Regions from separate parts of the Nonomuraea sp. NPDC005650 genome, predicted to be linked through region 1. Evidence: predicted binding sites of a transcription regulator. Region 1 holds the regulator's gene; each other region holds the start of a gene.
The links. Region 1 encodes HrcA, which represses chaperone genes, less so after heat shock. Its sites were predicted from a motif close to TTGGCACTCTCNNNNNGAGAGTGCCAA; they were not measured.
Positions count from the first base shown of each region.

Region 2: a site for HrcA is predicted at 1,488-1,514, ahead of ABZS69_RS02700 (DNA starvation/stationary phase protection protein). Genes of this name have one in related genera too.
Region 3: a site for HrcA is predicted at 1,284-1,310, ahead of groL (chaperonin GroEL). Genes of this name have one in related genera too.

Region 1 is NZ_JBEXCR010000009.1:143,470-145,666, forward strand. It holds gene hrcA (heat-inducible transcriptional repressor HrcA) at 524-1,537, shown strand; gene dnaJ (molecular chaperone DnaJ) at 1,549-2,197, shown strand, end outside.
Region 2 is NZ_JBEXCR010000001.1:587,621-589,817, forward strand. It holds gene ABZS69_RS02695 (alkaline phosphatase PhoX) at 1-720, opposite strand, end outside; gene ABZS69_RS02700 (DNA starvation/stationary phase protection protein) at 948-1,415, opposite strand; gene ABZS69_RS02705 (MerR family transcriptional regulator) at 1,524-2,197, shown strand, end outside.
Region 3 is NZ_JBEXCR010000015.1:31,286-33,482, forward strand. It holds gene thrC (threonine synthase) at 1-249, shown strand, start outside; gene ABZS69_RS25675 (MoaD/ThiS family protein) at 274-549, shown strand; gene ABZS69_RS25680 (cold-shock protein) at 794-994, shown strand; gene groL (chaperonin GroEL) at 1,419-2,197, shown strand, end outside.

The sequences.
Region 1 (2,197 bases):
GCGATGCCCCAGACGAGCCCGATCCACCAAAGTCGCGGTTTGATGGCTTTCGAGTCGATTCGTGCGGGGAATTGGGGTTGTTGGCCGTACTGTCCGTACTGAGGAGGTGGGCCGTATTGGGGCGGAGGCCCGTACTGCGGCGGCGGACCGTACTGCGGCGGTTGCCCATAGCCGGGCGGAGGACCGTAGCCGGGCTGGGACCCGGGCTGAGGGCCGTAGCCAGGCTGCGAGCCGGGCGCAGGCCCGTGACCCGGCCCATAACCCGGCGCGTTACCGGGCCCGTTACCCGGCTGGGACCCGGGTTGGGGGCCGGGTTGCGAGCCGGGTTGGGGCCCGTACGGCGGAGGCGGGGAGTTGTCGCTCATGTCGGCAAGTCTGGTACTTGCCGCTTGTAAGAAGCTAGGAGCCTGGTTGCGACCTTGTGTTATCGCACCTTGTGGGCGAGAGCCGTACACTTGGCACTCAGGAACTCAGAGTGCTAGATGGTTGCGTTCCTAAGATGTCAGAGGCAGGAGGTGAGCACGTGCTCGACGATCGGAAACTGGCGGTGCTCCGCGCCATTGTCGAAGACTACGTGTCCACCAACGAACCGGTGGGCTCCAAAGCGCTCGCCGAGCGCCACAACCTGAAGGTCTCCCCGGCGACGGTCAGGAACGACATGGCCGCACTGGAGGAGGAGGGCTACATCACCCAGCCGCACACCAGCGCGGGCCGCGTGCCGACCGACAAGGGCTATCGCCTCTTCGTCGATCGGCTCTCGCAGGTCAAGCCCCTGTCGGGGGCCGAGCGCAGGGCCATCGAGACCTTCCTGGCCGGCGCGGTCGACCTCGACGACGTGGTCACCCGCACGGTCCGGCTGCTCGCGCAGCTGACCAGGCAGGTGGCGGTCGTGCAGTACCCGACGCTGACGCGTTCGACGGTCCGGCACGTCGAGCTGGTGCCGCTGAACGACCGGCGGGTCATGCTCGTGCTGATCACCAACACCGGCCGCGTCGAGCAGCGCGTCATCGAGCTGCCCGAGGTGGTGGAGGACACCCGCATCGCCCACCTGCGCGCGGTCCTCAACGCCTGCCTCGACGGCTGCGGCCTGAGCAACGTGCCCGAGCTGGTCGCCGACCTGCCCGAGCGGCTCCCTCTCGAAGACCGGCCCGTCGTGGCGACGATCCTTTCTGTGCTGCTCGAGACACTGGTCGAGCGGCACGACGAGAAGATCGTGTTCGCCGGCGCGGCCAACCTCGCGGGCGCCGACTTCTCGATCGGCCTGCGCGACGTGCTGGAGGCCCTGGAGGAGCAGGTCGTCCTCATGAGGCTGCTCGGCGAGACATCCGCAGACACACCGTCCGCGCTCACCGTGCGCATCGGCTCCGAAAACCCCTATCTGCGTGGGACATCCGTGGTCGCGACCGGATACGGTTCAGGCGACAACCAACTGGCCCGGCTCGGGGTGTTGGGGCCCACAAGGATGGACTACCCAGTGACGATGGGCGCCGTACGCGCGGTGGCACGCTACGTCAGCCAGATCCTGGCTGCATCATAAGAGGTCGATAAGTGGCAAACAGCGACTATTACGCCACCCTCGGGGTGCGCCGTGACGCCAGTCAGGACGAGATCAAGAAGGCCTACCGCCGACTTGCCCGCGAGCTGCACCCCGACGTGAACCCCGATCCTGAGACCCAGGAGCGGTTCAAGGAGATCACGCAGGCCTACGAGGTGCTGTCCGACCCGAACAAGCGCCAGATGTACGACCTGGGTGGCGACCCCTTCGGCGGCGCCGGGGCAGGCGCGGGCGCCGGCGGCTTCGGAGCGGGCTTCCCCTTCAGCGACATCATGGACGCCTTCTTCGGCACCGCGGCCGGCGCCAGGGGGCCGCGCTCGCGTGCCCGCAGGGGACGCAACGCCACCATCCGGGTCGAGCTCGACCTGCGCGAGACGGCGTTCGGCACCACGCGCGAGCTGGTCGTCGACACGGCCGTGCTCTGCGAGGTCTGCCACGGGGCCGGGGCGGCGTCGGGCACGCACCCCGACACCTGTGACATGTGCAACGGGCGCGGCGAGATCTCCCAGGTCACCCGCTCGTTCCTGGGCCAGGTCATGACCTCGCGGCCGTGCCCGCAGTGCGGCGGCTTCGGCACCATCATCCGCCACCCCTGCCAGGAGTGCTCCGGCGACGGCCGGGTGCGCACCCGCCGTACGATCA
Region 2 (2,197 bases), on a different contig from region 1:
GGTCGTGAAGTAGCACACCCCGCCCGCGTAGTGGCAGCCGTCGCCGCCGTCGAAGTGGCGGGCGTCCTCGACCTGGTGGCGGGCCTCCGTGAGCAGGGCCGCCGGCGAGGGCACCGCCTGCCAGTGACCCGAGGAGCACAGCACCTCCAGCGTGCCCTCCGTCAGGTCGCCCCAGTCGCCCGGCCTGAACCGGTAGAAGCAGCCGTCGGGCTCGTCCTCGGTCATGTAGACGACGTGCCGCTCGGGGTCGCAGGCGGCGGCCTCGTGCTTGAAGCGGCCCATGGCCAGGCGGGGCCGGGCGGCACGGGCGCCGTACGGGTCGCACTCGAACACGCGGCCGCGGTGGCCCAGCTCGCACGACAGCCAGGTGTGCCACGGCGTGGCGCCGCCCGCGCAGTTGAGGTCGGTGCCGGACAGGATGCGGTACGCGTCGCCGACGGTGCCGTCGGCGCGGAAGCGCAGCGCCGACGCGCCGCCGAGCAGGGGCAGCTCGGAGTTGGACACGTAGATCCAGCCGGCGCCGTCGGGGAAGCAGGCGCCGCCGTCGGGGGCCGCGTGCCAGGTCAGCCCGGCGACCTTGTGACCCGAGCGGGCCACTACCCTGCCGGTGAAGCCCGAGGGCAGCGCGAGACCGTCGGCGCCCGCCAGGCCGAGCGGTCCGTACGGGCTGATGCCGCCCGGCAAGAGCGGGCCCGTGCGGAGAAGAGTCTTGTGGGACATCGTGGGGCCTCCCTCTAGGTGCCACGCTAGTCGACCGCACCGACATGAATGGCAGGGACTCGCGACATCAAACTCTGCGCAAACCCCGGACTCCCACTGCGCGATCATCCGGCTAACTCACGCCCGCGAGCCGCTGACCTGCACTTCTCCGGCCGGGCCCGAGTCTCCCTCACGACATGCCAAAGCCCGGGCTCCCGTCCGTGCGGGCTCCCGGGCTCGCCGGCGGGTCAGCCCTGGGCCTGGAACATCCAGTGCTGCTTGTCGATGTCCTGCGCTACCGCGATGAGCAGGTCCTGGGTGACCGGGTCGGGCTCGTCGGTCGTCCGGACGCGTTCGTGCATCCGCTTGCTGATGCCCTGCAGCACGTCGGTGATCGTCGCCACGACCTTGCCGTCCTCGATCCAGCCGGACTCCGGCTGCTGAAGCTTCGTGGACTTGGCGACCGTGGCCGAACGTCCGTCGGGGTTGACCCCGATGGCGACGGCGCGCTCGGCGATGGCGTCCATGTGGGTCCGGGCGAGATCGGTGAGTTCGTCGAGCTGGAGGTGGATCGGGCGGAAGTGCGGGCCGACCAGGTTCCAGTGCGCCTGCTTGGCGACCAGCGAGAGGTCGATCAGATCGACCAGGGCGCCCTGCAGGGCTTGCGCGACGGTGTTCTTGGCGTCACCCGAGAGTGGGCCAGTGATCATGGCCATGTCCTGTTCCTCCCCGTCGGTCGGACTTTTCCCTATTTAGAACGACATGGCGGCGGTCATTCTTCCGTCTCGTTGACAGTGTAATAATGACAGTGTCATTGTGGAGGTATGAGCGACACCTGGACCATCGGCGAACTGGCCGAGCGCGCGGCGCTGGCGCTGCGCGCGAGCCCGGACGGCGCGCCGCTCGTCAACGGCCGGGTCCGCGATGTGCCCGGCGAGCGGCTGATCAGGTGGTATACGACGATCGGGCTGGTGGACCCGCCGCTGACCAGGCGCGGCCGCATCGCCCAGTACGGCCGGCGGCACCTGCTGCAACTCGTGGCCGTGAAACGGCTGCAGGCGGCCGGGCGCTCGATCGCCGAGATCCAGACGGCCCTGGCGGGCGCCACGGACCGCATGCTGGAGACTGCCGCGGCCCTGGAACCGGCGCCCGGGGTGGCCGCGAACCCGGCGCCCGGGACGGCGGCCGTGGACACGCCGCCCAGCGCCCTCCCGCCGGACCGTGCACACGCACCCGGCCATGGGCACGTGCCCAGCCACGGACCTACGTCCGGCGCACCCGAGCAGGGCGCGGCCGACGCGGCCGACGATCGGCAGGGTGGTGCGCGGGCCGACGGGGAGTCGGGGCGGAGCCGGTTCTGGGCCCAGCGGCCGGGGCAGGGCAACGTGGGGCCTTCGGAGACGGCCGGCCAGCCGCCCGATGCGCCGGGGACCGTACCCAGAGGCGTCGTGAGTGGCGTCACGGGCGCTGCGCCTGGAAGCGTCCCGAGCGGCGCGTC
Region 3 (2,197 bases), on a different contig from region 1:
ACGGACGCCGAGATCGTGGCCGCGATCAAGCTCCTGGCCTCGACGGAGGGTGTTTTCGCCGAGACCGCGGGCGGGGTGACCGTGGGCGTGCTGAAGAAGCTCGCCGAGAGCGGGCGGCTCGACCCCGAGGCCGAGACCGTGGTCCTCAACACCGGCGACGGCCTCAAGACGCTCGACGCGATCAGCGACGACGCCCAGCCCACGGCCGTGATCCGGCCCTCCCTCGACGCGTTCCGCGCGGCTGTCTGACAACCAGGAAAGGCAAGTTAAACCATGAGCGTTTCGGTGCGGATTCCCACCATTCTGCGCACCTACACCGGGGGCAACGCCGAAGTCAGTGGCGAGGGCGCGACTCTTCGTGACGTCCTCACCAAGCTCGACTCTGACTACCCGGGGATCGGCGCGAGAATTCTGGATGAATCGGGCAAGATTCGTCGTTTTGTCAACGTTTACGTTGGGGAAGAGGATGTCCGTTTCGCCGAAGGGCTGGACACTCCGGCACCTGAGGGCACTCAGATCTCAATCATCCCGGCGGTAGCCGGCGGCTGAGTGCCATAGATCACACCTGAGAAGGCGCCCCTAGTGGGCGCCTTCTCCATTTCCAGGCCAAATGAAACGTTGAACCGCCTTCGATGCGAAGAAATGCGTCGTTTGCAGATTGACTCTGTTGCCAAACCCCGTGCCACAGGTATGGTCGAGGGCGATCGTCTGGCTGATTTTCCGTTAAGTCGGGCGATAACGGGTCTCGCGGAGGAATGGGTGAGATCTGAAAGTCCAGTAAGAGGAGTCGGAAGTGGCGCAGGGCACCGTCAAGTGGTTCAACGCGGACAAGGGCTACGGCTTCATCGCGGTAGACGGTGGTAAGGATGTATTCGTCCATTACTCAGCGATCATGATGGACGGGTACCGATCTCTCGAACAGGGGCAGCGCGTCGAGTTCGAGATCACGCAGGGCCAGAAGGGGCCTCAAGCGGAGTCCGTCCGCGCGGTCTGATACACCCCCCTGGTATGCACCGGCGGGGATCGCACGGCAACGCAGTCCGGGCGAACCCGCAACCTTTCTCTCGTCGACTCGATCACGGCGAGCCGCGTTGAGGCGGCTCGCCGTGGGTACGGATCCCGCTACCTGCGGTGGCCTGGACGCGGCTCGTCGCAGGTACGGGGTCCCGCCGACGACGACGGACAGCCGGGGCACGGCCCGCCAAGCAGGCCGATCCGGGGAGGAAAGCCCCGGTAGGAGGCTTCTCGCTTGCACTCGGCAGGGTAGAGTGCTAAACAGTTCGTTGGCACTCTGTGCAGCAGAGTGCCAACATTCGGATCGGGACGATGGGGTCTGCCGCAGGAGATGCTGACCCATGCCGTCGCGGGCGTCGGCTCGGTCCACGACAAGCCACCCTGCATCTGGGAGGTCTAGCCTTATGGCAGCCAAGATGATCGCGTTTGACGAGGACGCCCGGCGCGGTCTCGAGCGCGGTATGAACCAGCTCGCCGACGCCGTCAAGGTGACCTTGGGGCCCAAGGGCCGTAACGTCGTGCTGGAGAAGAAGTGGGGCGCCCCCACGATCACCAACGACGGTGTCTCCATCGCCAAGGAGATCGAGCTCGAGGACCCGTGGGAGAAGATCGGCGCCGAGCTGGTCAAGGAAGTCGCCAAGAAGACGGACGACGTCGCGGGCGACGGCACCACGACCGCCACCGTGCTCGCCCAGGCGCTGGTGCGTGAGGGTCTGCGCAACGTCGCCGCCGGCGCCAACCCGATGGCCCTGAAGAAGGGCATCGAGGCCGCCGTCGAGCGCGTCAGCGAGGAGCTCTCCAAGCTGGCCAAGGACGTGGAGACCAAGGAGCAGATCGCTTCCACGGCCTCCATCTCCGCCGCCGACCCCGAGATCGGCTCGCTCATCGCCGAGGCGATGGACAAGGTCGGCAAGGAAGGCGTCATCACCGTCGAGGAGAGCAACACCTTCGGCCTCGAGCTTGAGCTCACCGAGGGCATGCGCTTCGACAAGGGCATGACGTCGATGTACTTCGTCACCGACTCGGACCGCATGGAGGCCGTGCTCGAGGACCCGTACATCCTGATCGTCAACAGCAAGGTCTCCGCCAACAAGGACCTGCTGCCGCTGCTCGACAAGGTCGTTCAGTCCGGCAAGCCGCTGCTGATCATCGCCGAGGACATCGAGGGCGAGGCCCTGGCGAC